2 regions of the Sinorhizobium chiapasense genome follow, and region 2 is predicted to be linked to the other one. Evidence: predicted binding sites of a transcription regulator. Region 2 holds the regulator's gene; the other holds the start of a gene.
The links. The regulator LexA, encoded in region 2, represses DNA repair genes until DNA is damaged. The targets are predictions, from matches to a motif close to TGTTCNNNNTGTGTTCNG.
Positions count from the first base shown of each region.

Region 1: the regulator LexA is predicted to act here: its motif matches at 2,361-2,378, upstream of ruvC (crossover junction endodeoxyribonuclease RuvC).

Region 1 is NZ_CP133148.1:3,196,169-3,202,508, forward strand. It holds gene ruvB (Holliday junction branch migration DNA helicase RuvB) at 1-964, opposite strand, end outside; gene ruvA (Holliday junction branch migration protein RuvA) at 1,128-1,745, opposite strand; gene ruvC (crossover junction endodeoxyribonuclease RuvC) at 1,807-2,319, opposite strand; gene RB548_RS15450 (LLM class flavin-dependent oxidoreductase) at 2,546-3,547, shown strand; gene RB548_RS15455 (YebC/PmpR family DNA-binding transcriptional regulator) at 3,618-4,364, opposite strand; gene RB548_RS15460 (MBL fold metallo-hydrolase) at 4,503-5,336, opposite strand; gene RB548_RS15465 (efflux RND transporter permease subunit) at 5,610-6,340, opposite strand, start outside.
Region 2 is NZ_CP133148.1:1,538,226-1,544,565, forward strand. It holds gene RB548_RS07435 (cysteine synthase A) at 1-217, opposite strand, end outside; gene RB548_RS07440 (SDR family NAD(P)-dependent oxidoreductase) at 540-1,385, shown strand; gene RB548_RS07445 (SMR family transporter) at 1,373-1,699, opposite strand; gene RB548_RS07450 (SMR family transporter) at 1,696-2,052, opposite strand; tRNA gene RB548_RS07455 (tRNA-Asn) at 2,129-2,203, opposite strand; gene RB548_RS07460 (hypothetical protein) at 2,343-2,636, shown strand; tRNA gene RB548_RS07465 (tRNA-Cys) at 2,796-2,869, shown strand; gene lexA (transcriptional repressor LexA) at 3,164-3,883, opposite strand; gene RB548_RS07475 (LysR family transcriptional regulator) at 4,064-5,005, opposite strand; gene RB548_RS07480 (NAD(P)-dependent oxidoreductase) at 5,353-6,216, shown strand; gene RB548_RS07485 (mandelate racemase/muconate lactonizing enzyme family protein) at 6,259-6,340, shown strand, end outside.

The DNA of each region.
Region 1 (6,340 bases), 1.7 Mb from region 2:
CGTTCGCAGTGAGCACGCGACCGCGCGGCGTGCGCTGGATGAAGCCCTGCTGGATCAGATAGGGTTCGATGATGTCCTCGATCGCATCGCGCGGCTCGGAAAGCCCGGCCGCAATCGTCTCGATGCCAACCGGTCCGCCGCCGAAATTGTGGGCGATCATCGTCAGGTAGCGGCGGTCCAACTGGTCGAGCCCCATGCTGTCGACGAGCAGGCGGGTCAGCGCCTCGTCGGCGATCTCCTTCGTCACAGCCTCCGCTCGGGCAACCTCGGCGAAATCGCGCACCCGCCGCAGAAGGCGGCCGGCGATACGCGGCGTGCCGCGTGCACGGCGGGCGATTTCGCGCGCACCCTCGTCGGTCATGCCGAGGCCCATCAGCCGCGCCCCGCGGCGCACGATCAGTTCCAACTCCTCGACCGTGTAGAAATTGAGCCGCACCGGAATGCCGAAGCGGTCGCGCAGCGGCGTTGTCAGCAGGCCGAGACGCGTGGTCGCCGCCACCAGGGTGAACTTGGACAGGTCGATCTTCACCGAACGCGCCGCCGGTCCCTCGCCGATGATGAGGTCGAGTTGGAAATCCTCCATGGCCGGATAGAGAATTTCCTCCACCGCCGGGTTCAGGCGATGGATCTCGTCGATGAACAGCACGTCGCGCTCTTCGAGATTGGTGAGCAGCGCCGCGAGATCGCCCGCCTTGGCGATGACCGGTCCGGAGGTCGAGCGGAAGTTGACGCCGAGTTCCTTGGCCATGATCTGCGCGAGCGTTGTTTTGCCGAGACCGGGCGGACCGACAAAGAGCACGTGGTCGAGCGCCTCGCCGCGATTGCGCGCCGCCTCGATGAAGATCTTGAGGTTCGCGCGCGCCTCCGCCTGGCCGGTGAACTCGTCCAGAGACTGCGGACGCAGCGTCGCATCGAGGTCCTCGCCTCGCTTTTCCGGCGCAATCAGGCGTGCGGCTTCACTCATCTCAAACTTCCATTTCGGGCTGGACCGTGACCCTGCGCGGCGCGCCGACCAATGCCGATCACCGCCATCGTTTCCACGCGCTCAACCTATTGTCATCGCATTGCCCGATCCAGCGCGGATCGCGTCTTTCCATTGCTTTGTGACCGCAGGAGGGCCTGCGCCCTCACCGCGCCAATTCTTTCAGCCCGAGACGAATGAGCTTGGCGCTGTCGCCGCCTTCACCGCCGTTTTTCAAGGCCGCCGCAACGGCGTTTGCCGCCTGATCGCGCGAATAGCCGAGATTGGTCAAGGCCGAGACGGCGTCCGCGACCGGAGCCGAGGCAACCCCTTCGCCCAGTTCCTGCTTGAGGCTGATCGCGGCCGATGGCTCGCCGGCGAAGGCAGGCGCCCTGTTCTTGAGTTCGGTGACGATGCGTACGGCGACCTTGGGGCCGACGCCCGGGGCGCGCGAGACCGATGTCTTGTCCTGCAGCGCGATCGCGCTCGCAAGCTCGCTGGGCGTCAGCGTCGAAAGTACCGCGAGCGCAACTTTGGACCCCACGCCCTGGACGCTCTGGAGCAGGCGGAACCACTCGCGCTCGAGTGCAGTCAGAAAGCCAAAAAGCTTGAGCTGGTCCTCGCGCACATAGGTCTCGATGAAGAGCACCGCCGCCTCGCCCGCCGATCCGAGCTTGCCGAGGGTGCGCGCCGAACAATGGGCGACATATCCGACGCCGTGCACGTCGAGAACGACGTGATCCTCGCCGATCTCGTCAATGGTGCCCTTGAGCTTGCCGATCATCTGACCTTGTCTTTCTGGATAGGTTGGAGCGTAGCCGTTTAAACAGATTCCGGTAGGTGGCCTAGCCAGCAAGAGCCGCAAGCCGGCTGGTAATCGCCTGCCGGTTGTGCGCGTGGCAAATGGCGATGGCGAGCGCGTCGGCGGCATCGTTGCCCTTGAACTCAACTTTAGGCATCAGCACCTTCAGCATCATGTGGATCTGCTGCTTCTCGCCATGGCCGACTCCGATCACCGCCTTCTTCACGGCATTCGGCGCATATTCCGCCACTCTGAGACCGGCACGAGCCGGGACGAGCATGGCAATGCCGCGAGCCTGGCCGAGCTTCAGTGTCGCTGTCGCGTCCTTGTTGACGAAGGTCTGTTCGACGGCGGCCTCGTGGGGCTGGTAGCTGTGCACGACGTCGGCAAGTCCGTCATGCAATTGGCACAGGCGTGACGCAAGGTCCATCTCGCCGTCGGATGTCACCGTACCCGAGGCTACGAAACGCAGCGAATTGCCCAAGGTTTCGATGATGCCCCAACCGGTGCGTCGAAGGCCCGGATCGATGCCGATGATGCGAATCGTCTTCTGCATGTCTCACCCTATGTCGGTCAGTCGGACGCTGCCAGCAAAAAGTGAACAAAACAAAAACACTACACAGGAATGGCCGGCGCAGTGGAGAAAACGGCCTGTGGCGCCGTGCGTCCTTTTAGCCGCACAGAGGCCTATGATTTGAGGAAACATGCAGTACCGCCCTTGGCTTTAACAAACTTGAACCTACATTGCGATGGATCAATTTCTCTTAATTGAAGGTCTTGCCATGATCCCTTTCTCCGTTCTCGACCTGTCGCCAATTACCGAGGGCGGCAGCGTCGCCCAGTCGCTTGAAAACTCGCGCCGGCTGGCGATCGCCGCCGAGGAGAACGGCTACAGGCGCTTCTGGTTGGCCGAACATCACGGAATGAAGGGAATCGCCAGCGCAGCGACGTCGCTGGTCATTTCCCATGTAGCGTCAGCGACACGATCGATCCGCGTCGGCTCGGGTGGTGTCATGTTGCCCAATCATTCGCCCCTGGTCATCGCCGAGCAATTCGGCACGCTCGCCGCGCTCTATCCGGGCCGCATCGACCTTGGCCTCGGGCGCGCACCGGGTACCGACATGCGGACGGCCCAGGCGCTCCGGCGCAACATGGAGACGAGCGCCAACAACTTTCCGAACGATGTCGTGGAACTCCAGGCGCTGCTTGGCCCCATCACCGAAGACCAGAAGATCATCGCCGTGCCCGGCGCCGATACCAATGTGCCGATCTGGCTGCTCGGCTCCAGCCACTTCAGCGCTCACCTCGCCGGCATGCTTGGCCTGCCCTTCGCATTCGCGTCGCATTTCGCACCCGACATGCTGCTCACCGCCCTCGAAATCTACCGGGAGCGCTTCACGCCGTCGCCGCAGCTCGACAAGCCGCATGTAATGGTCGGCGTCATGGGCGTCGCCGCCGATACGGATGAGGAGGCGAATTACCTCTTCACCTCCATGCAGCAATCCTTCGTCGCGCTCCGCCGCAACGCCCGTGGCCGCTTCCCGCCGCCGGTCAGATCCATGGATGGCCTCTGGAGTGGTGACGAGAAGATCTTCGTCGACCACGCCATGACCTACGCGGTGGTCGGCGGTCCTGAAACGACCCGCAGCAAGATCCGGACCTTCATCGAGCAGACCAAGGCCGACGAACTGATCATATCCATGCCGATCTTCGACATGGATGCGCGGCTGCATTCCTTGGAGCTGTTTGGCGAAGCGCAGCGTCAACTCGCTGCGGCCGCTTAAAAGGCTGCGGCTGAAACAAAAAAGACCCGCGCTCCACTTCGGAACACGGGTCTTTTCATCGATCAAAACGTCAGGCCGACAGCTTGGCGAGAATCTCGTCGGAAACCTCGAAGTTCGAATAGACGTTCTGGACGTCATCGTCGTCTTCGAGGTTGTCGATCAGCCTCATCAGCGACTGTGCCTTTTCCTCGTCCACCGGCACGGTGTTCTGTGCCTTCCAGATCGCCTTCACGGTTTCCGCTTCGCCAAGAACCTCTTCGAGAGCCTTGGAGACTTCGCCGATGTCCTCAAAACCGCAGATGATCGTGTGGCCGTCCTCGTCCGTCGTCACATCATCGGCACCGGCCTCGATCGCCGCCTCCATGACCTTGTCGGCATCGCCGGCGGAAAGCTTGTAGGTGATTTCGCCAACGCGATCGAAGGAGAAGGAAACCGAGCCGGTTTCGCCAAGTGCGCCGCCAGCCTTGGTGAAGGTCGAGCGGACATTGGAGGCGGTGCGGTTGCGGTTGTCGGTCAGCGCCTCGACGATAACGGCGACGCCACCCGGGCCGTAGCCTTCGTACCGGACTTCCTCGTAGTTCTCTGCATCGCCACCCGATGCCTTCTTGATCGCCCGCTCGATGTTGTCCTTCGGCATCGACTGCGCCTTGGCGTTCTGGATCGCCAGCCTGAGGCGCGGGTTCATCGCCGGGTCAGGCATGCCCGACTTTGCGGCGACGGTGATCTCGCGCGCGAGCTTGGAAAACATTTTCGAGCGCACCGCATCCTGACGGCCCTTGCGGTGCATGATGTTCTTGAACTGTGAATGGCCAGCCATGGCGCCCTCTGCATGCATGAATTTATTGGGATGGGGCGCCTTATAGTTTTATTGCCGCGCCCCGTCCAGCAGGGGCGCCGTCTTTTCAATGCGCGGAAATCCGACGTCGTCAAAGCGCGGAACGCCGCCGTGGACGGCTCAGGCGCCCCGGAGAACGTAGATCAGTGGCTTGCTCGGCAGGGAGCGCAGCGAGACCTTCACGCTTGGCCCCGTGGCAAAGCTCTTGTCGTAGTCGTCGCCGAACATCGCCAGAAAGTCGTTGATCAACGGCGGCCGGTGCATCGGCAGGATCAGCGCCGCACGCAGGCGGGATACGACGCGGCTCATGCTTTCGGCGCCCATGGTCAGGCCGCCATCGACCGGCACCATCAGCACGTCGAGCCGACCGATCTGGCGGTAATGGCTGTCGTCGAGTTCGTAATGCAGGTGGCCGAGATGGCCGATGCAGAGGCCGGCGACCTCGAAGATGAAGATCGAATTGCCGTCGGCTTCCATGCCGCCGTAACCGGAGCGAATGTCCGTCGAGACATTGCGGATATAGGCGTCGCCGACGACGAGATCGTGGTCGGCCGGCTCGCCATCGTCGCCCCAGCCATGCAGGACGTGCCGGATGGCGGGATCCGGCGTCAGCGTGTAATGGCTGGAATGGGCCCTGTTCATCGTCACCACGGTGGGCGGCGCGGGGGTCCGGAACCAGCCGTTGTAGTCGGTCGCGATCGAAATTCCGCCCGGCGTTTCGATCAGGAACGTCGAATGGCCGAGATAGGTGATGTTGACCTCGCTGTCGGTCGCGGTCGCCGGCATTGCCGCCGGAACCGTGAAACTGGCGAATGTCGCTTTCGGCGTGGTTTGCGCGATCGCCTGGCACTGGCTCACCGGCGGCCGAGGCTGTTGCGCATGCGCATGTTCGGGCCAGAACGTATGGATCAGCCAGATGGCGGCCATGGTGTAGGCAAGGTATCGGAGCAGCATCCTTCACCTCTCACACGCGTTTTCAGAGCGGGATGAGGAAAAGTGTGCGCGGTTTTCCGCCCGCATCCCGCTCTAACTCATTAGAATAGATCAAGATGACTTTAGGTCGATAAGACCTAAAGTCACCGTGATCTAGCGGGTGGCAGGATCATTCAAGGTCGAAGCTCCGTCCAGCGCCAAACGACCGCGCCCGCTCACAATCGCGTCATTGTCCGGATTGTCGGGCGGAGCGTCTCCTTCCGGGAGCCCTTCGGCCGGCTCCCGAAAGGATCGTCATTCCGCCGGCGCCTCCGCCGCTTCTTCCTTGATGACCTTGGCACGCTTTCTGCCCAGCAAGCGCAAGGTCACGTAGAAAACGGGGGTCAGGAAAAGGCCGAGAAACGTGACGCCCAGCATGCCGGAAAAGACCGCGGTACCGAGCGACTGCCGCATTTCGGCGCCGGGACCCGTCGCAATCACCAGCGGCACGACGCCGAGGATGAAGGCGAAGGCGGTCATCAGGATCGGACGTAGCCTCAGCCGGCTTGCGTCGATCGCCGCTTCGACGGGCGTCTTGCCTTCCTCCTCCCCCTGTCTGGCGAATTCGACGATCAGAATCGCGTTTTTCGCTGCAAGGCCGATCAGCACGACAAGACCGATCTGCGTGAGCACGTTGTTGTCGAACCCCCGGATGGCAACGCCGAGAAGCGCGGCGAGAACGGAAAGCGGCACGATCAGGATGATCGCCAGCGGCAACACCCAGCTTTCATATTGCGCGGCGAGCGCGAGGAACACGAAGACCACCGAAAGCGTAAAGATGAAGACGGCCGTGTTGCCGGTCTGGCGCTCCTGGAAGGCAAGCTCGGTCCACTCGAAGGTAGTACCCTGCGGCAGGATCTGGGCGGCGAGTCCTTCCATCCTGTCAAGCGCAGTGCCGGTCGCGACGCCGGGCGCCGGATTACCCTGGAGGGGCACGGAGACATACATGTTGTAGCGTTGGACAAGCGAAGGCCCGCTGGTATCGC
Region 2 (6,340 bases):
CGGCAGTGCCTTCGACGATGACGCCGCCGGGTTTCAACTGCCCGGATTTTTCCGCCTGCCGGATGATCCACAAGGCTGCGCGGTCCTTCACCGATTGCCCCGGATTGAGAAATTCCGCTTTGCCCAGGATGGTGCAGCCGGTGGCTTCGGAAACGGCTTGGAGCCGGATCAACGGCGTGTTGCCGATCGCTTCGAGCACGGACGGAAGAACGGTCATTCTGAAAACCTCACGCTGGACGGAACGGACGCCGGGTCCGAACCCAGCATAATCCCTGATGAACGGCGATCCGATAAACATTTGGTTTACAGGCAAGATCGCCGAAATATTGGCGTGTTTTCGGCTCAGCCTGTGTACGAGGCAAGAAATAGCGTTTCGCAGCTTACCTGTCCCGGGCAAAATTCGTCTCGGTCGTCAAAAGATCGGTCGAAAGAGAAAAATGTGGGCAGGCGTTGCCGTCGGAGAGGTATTGAGCCCGGGCCGGGGGAGACAGCCACGGGTCTTGGAAGGCAAAGCCCTTCCCGATGGACGCGAGGACAAAATGACGACTGCATTCACAGCCCGACCCGAGCATGGACTGGTGTGGATAACGGGGGCGAGTTCGGGCATCGGCCGCGCCGTGGCCCTCAGGCTGGTGGAGGAAGGCTACTCGGTGGTCGTCACGGCGCGCAGCCACGAGAGGCTGGTGGCACTTCAGCATGAGGCGTCGGGCCCGGGTAGGATTGTCGTTCTCGATGGGGACGTCGCCGATCCGCGTGATATGGAACGTTTGCTGGCAGCCGTCGAATACGACCACGGGCGGGTGGCTCTGGCCGTGCTCAATGCGGGGGTGGCGATTCCGGTGCGTGGCGATGATCTTGGTCGGGAAGCCTTCGATAAGAGCTTCGCCGTCAATCTTCATGGTGTGGTCAATTGCCTCGTGCCCGTTGTGGAGCACATGAAGGCGAACGGGCATGGCCAGATCGCCGTCGTCTCGTCAGTGGCGGGATACTGCGGCCTACCGATGAGCGCCGCTTACGGAGCGACCAAGGCGGCGCTCATCAATATGGCGGAGAGCTTGAGGTTCGACCTCGATCGTATCGGCATCCGCGTGCAGTTGATCTGTCCGGGCTTTGTCGATACGGCCGCTTCGGCGAGAGGCAGGTTCCCGCGACCGGCGATGGTGAGCGTGGACGAGGCGGCGGAGCGCATATGCCTCGGCTTGAAATCCGGGCGCTTCGAGATCACCTTCCCGAAACGCTTTGTCTATGCCGTTAAGCTGCTGCGGTTCCTGCCTTATGGCGCCTACTTTGCGCTTCTCAACTGGCTCGTGCCGGGGCGTGCACCCGCCACCGCCGCAAAGAAAGAGCGCTCCGGTTCAAAAGGCAGGCCGCGTCAGGCGGTGTGAAGCACCAGAACCGCACCAAAGACCAGCGACAGGCCGACCCAGCCGACTGGCCTTAGCTTTTGGCCGAAGAAAAGGCGCCCGCAGATCGCGGTGCCGAAAATGCCGGTGGCGCCAAGTACCGCATAGGCCATGGCGAGTTCCATACCCTTAATCGCTTTCGCGAGCAGTGCGAAGGCGGCCAACACCAGGAGAATCGAAAGCGCGCCCCAGCCGCGCCGGGCAAAGCCGTTCGACTTCGTGGAGGCCAGATTCGCTGCGACGTCGAGAATGCCGGCCATAACCGCGAAAGCGAAATAGAAGCCATCGGCGCTCATCGGGCGGCTTCTCCCGCCGCTTCCTCTTGCTCGACCTCACCGGCGTTGACGAGCAGTATGCCTGCAACGGCCATCGACAGGCCCAGCATCTCGCGGCCGCTGAGTGCATGGCCGAAGACGAACACGGAGACGATCGTGATGAGGGCCACACCGGACCCTTCCCAGATGGCATAGGCGACGCCGACGGAGATCGTCTTCACGGCCTTGGCAAGGAACACGTATGAGAGTGCAATCGATGCGTACATGATCGCATGCCCGGCATAGGAGCCGGAGGCGGAAGCAGCTTTCATCGCCGTGAGGCCGGCGACCTCTGTCGTGATCGCGAGAACCAGGAAAAGCCATGCAACACGCATGAGGAACCTTCAGAGACTATGCCGACAAACGAAAAAAGAGCCACTCGGGCCTTTGCCGCGAATGGCTCTTTGAAACTGGCTCCCCGGGCCGGATTCGAACCGGCGACCTATCGATTAACAGTCGAGTGCTCTACCGCTGAGCTACCAGGGATCATCTGCGCCGCAGAAGTGAGGCTGCTAATACAAATGCTTTTTCGATTTGCCAAGCGGTTTTTCAAAAAAAATGACAACGTCCGTTGCGCGGCTGTGGAGAAGGCCCCAATTCTGGGGAGGAGCATGAAAGAGGAATAATGACGAACGGCAGGAAAGAACGACATTTCGGCATCGACCCGCAGACCCACGAGCTCGTCCTCGGCAAATGGCGTATGAACTTGCCCGACTCACCGGTGCTGCGAATTCTTGTTGGGACGCTCCTTGTGGTGGGCGGCGTATTGGGCTTCCTGCCGGTGTTAGGCTTCTGGATGATTCCTCTGGGGCTGCTCGTGCTTTCTCACGACATACCGGCCATCCGCCGTCGTCGCCGCAAGCTGGCGGTCTGGTGGGCGCGCTGGCGCGGCCAGCAAAATTCTTCCGACAAATCCTGAAAGGCACATGCGGCCGCGGGGTGCCAAGCGCGCATTAGCGGAGCGCTGGGGGGAACGTGGATGACCTGGCGCCGTCCCACCTTTTTCGAACCACTCCCCTTGCACTCCTCATAGATTCGTTCTAAACGCCGGCCATCGCTTGATCGATCGAGCGTGAGAGGCCTCGTGGCGGAGTGGTGACGCAGAGGACTGCAAATCCTTGTACCCCGGTTCAATTCCGGGCGAGGCCTCCAAAGCTTTTACTTCAAGAAAATCAACGATGAATGTGTAGCCGGACGCTGTGTGAGTGTTTGGCTTACGGCAAAACCGTTTGGCCCGCGCAAACGCGATTCGCGGCGATCAGTGCCATCATTAACGGATTGGCCCTCTGCAAGGCGGTAGAGCAGGGCCTTTGGTTTTGGCCACCCGAGTTGCAGTGTGATTTTCTCCAGCGCCGCGCGTCTGCTCAGGTGCGGAAAGGGCGCTGTAGCAATTTGAATCACTGCCGCAAGTCGCATTGCTGAGCCCGACTCACCAGCCCGTCTCAACTAGTGATAGCGGCGAATAAGGCCGACGAGCTTGCCTTGGATCTTGACGCGGTCCGGTCCGAATATCCGCGTTTCATAGGCCGGGTTGGCCGCTTCGAGCGCGATGGATGCGCCCTTTCTGCGGAACCGCTTGAGCGTTACCTCCTCATCGTCGACAAGCGCAACGATGATGTCGCCGGGATTGGCCGTGTTCGTGTTCCGAATGATCACGGTATCGCCGTCGAAGATACCCGCCTCGATCATCGAGTCGCCCTTGATCTCGAGCGCGTAGTGTTCGCCGTTGCCGATCATCTCGGCCGGGATGGAAATGTCATGAGTGTTGTTCTGGATCGCGGAAATCGGGACGCCGGCCGCGATCCGCCCCATGACCGGCACGGAAACCGATGCAGTATCGCTCGGTGGCGCCGATTTCGTCGTGGCGGCAGGCGCGGCAGGTGGCTTGCCCAGGCTGCCTTCGATCACGCTTGGCGAGAAGCCACGCCGTGGCTGCGGGCTCGTGGTGTAGGCCTCGGGCAGCTTGATGACTTCGAGCGCGCGCGCCCGGTTGGGAAGACGGCGAATGAAGCCACGCTCTTCAAGCGCGGTGATCAACCGGTGGATGCCCGACTTGGAGGCGAGGTCCAATGCGTCTTTCATCTCGTCGAAGGACGGCGGCACCCCGGATTCCTTCATTCGCTCGTGAATGAACAGAAGCAATTCCTGTTGCTTGCGGGTTAGCATGGCGCGTCACTCCAGAGTCGCGAAACAAATCAAGAACAGACACTATCTGTTCCATATGTGTTCCGCAAGTACCTAAAATTCCGTGAATTTCCCTGGCCGTTGCGAAATCCTCCGGCAAAGCGGGCGGTTGCTCCGCCGACGCCTCGCCGTGAACCACGTAAAGGGCGGGCTACGCCGGTTTCACATCTCCGTCAGCTTGGTGAGAGCTCCGGAGTTTGCGCGTGTTGCGGCTGTGATCTCCTGGATCAGGGCCTGGCTCGCCACCGGAATCGAGACGTCCGATCGGAAGATCAGTCCCACCTTCTGCGGCGGCACGAACTCGTGGATGTCGAGCTGAGCGGATATGTCGATCTCGACCAATGAACCTGTCTCGAGCTCGATGCGTACGGCGTCCTGGCGCACAAGGCCGATGAACTCGCTCTTCTGGAGAATGTTCTTGACGAACATCGGGGAGCCGCTGCGCAAAACCGATCTCTTGAATTCCATGCCTACAAGCTTGCGCAGCGCGCCTTCGAGATCGCGGTTGCCGGTCAATACCACCCAAGGATACTGCGCCAGTTCGTTGAGTTCGATCTGATGACCGTCAAGCATCGGGTGACCGGCGCGGACGACGAGGATCATGGAATCGAGATAGAGTTCGCTCTGTTCGACATCGGGTGGAAGGTCCTCCGGCTCGAAGAGGGTCGCGATCAGGAAATCGAGATCCCCCAGCAGCAATGGGCGGATCAGGTCGCTGCGGGTGCCATTGGCAATGTTGATGGTGAGGCGCCGCTCGTCGGTCACAAGTCTGAGGATCGCGAATGCCAGCGTGCGGCTGTCCGGGCCAAGCGGAGCGCCGACGTTGATCTCGCCTGATCCAAGTGTGCGGATCGCTTTGATATCGCTCTCCATCTTGCGCATCTCCGCCGCAATGCGCCGGGCATGATCGAAGACCGCCTCGCCGAAAGACGTAAGCGTGATGCCGCGCGGCCCGCGATCGAGCAGCGGCACTCCAAAAGCATATTCGAGCATCTGGATGCTTTTCGAAAGCGCCGGCTGGGAAAGATTGAGGCGTTGCGCAGCCTTGTTCAGGCTCCCCAGTTCAGCGACTGCAAGGAATCGATTGACCGAACGCAGATCCATATTTCACCTCCCCGAGAAACTGGATTTGACGATAATCAGTTCTAACTTTTGGTTTGAACGATATCAAATCATTCTTCTTGATTTTAGAACTTCCGGCCCGCAGACTTCGATCATTCCCGGCGGCTACCAACGATTTGCGCACGGGAAGGCCGAAGCGAGAAGTCCTTCAGGACGGGGTTGTACGAAGCCGTGAGGAGACGGCGTCGCACAACCGAAGCGACGGTCGAGGAGGAGCATTTCCGGACAGTCCGGATTCAATCATCGCCTGATCATGGTCGGCCTTCAGGGAGCGCGCCGCGCGTCCCAACGGTTTCGGCTGGCTTTTTTCAAGGCACGGGGAGGATTGCATGTCAGTAAGAGTTGGATTCGTGGGCGTCGGCGCAATGGGATTGGCCATGGCATCACACGCGCTGAAGGCGGGATTCGCAGTAGCGGCCTACGACCTCGACGCGGAATGTCTCGCCAAGGCGTCGGCCGCGGGTATCACGGCTGCGAAAGACCTCGCTGATCTTGCCACGATGGCCGACGTCTTCATCGCCGTCGTCGCGACCGATGACCAGTCGCGCGCCGTGACCAGGGAACTGGCGCTCCACGTCAAGAAGAGCTCGGTCATTGCGATCGCCGCCACCAACAATCCGGGCACGATGCGCGAACTCGGAGAGTATTGCGACAGCTATGGCGTAAACTTCATCGACGCGCCGGTTGTCTACGGCCTGGAGGGCGCGCGCGAGGGGACGCTGCTTTCGCTTTGCGGTGGCCGGGAGGACGCCGTCGAAATGGCGCGTCCGGTGCTGATGAGCTACAGCCGCGATGTTCTGCACGTCGGCGATCTCGGCTCCGGACAGCTCGCCAAGGCCTGCAATAATCTGCTGCACTGGATCCATTGTGTCGGCAACTACGAAGCGCTGCTCCTTGCCAAGCGCTACGGCGTCGATGCGCAGCGCATGCGCGAGATTCTGCTGAAGAGCCCCGGCTACAACAATACCTTGGAGCGCTGGGACGGAACCCGCTTCACCTGGCACGAGAAAGACATGGACGTCGTTCTCGACCTTGCGCAGGCGGGCGGGCTGGTGCTGCCGCTGAGCGGCCAGACAGACCAGCTCATCAAGTTGCTGTCGCCAGCCGATGTGCGCGACCTGCTCTACGGTCCCGAGGCTCACTATCTCGGCCGCCGCGTCGTTCCGTTCAACAGCGAGGCCCGAACCGCCTGAGAATTCTGCTCTGCCGACGTTTTGCGCAACGGGAGCTGAATCATGGAAATTGTCGCATTCGATATCGAGCCGGTGGTCCTGAAGAAGGACGATCCGGAATGGAAATTCGCGCTTGGCGCCAATC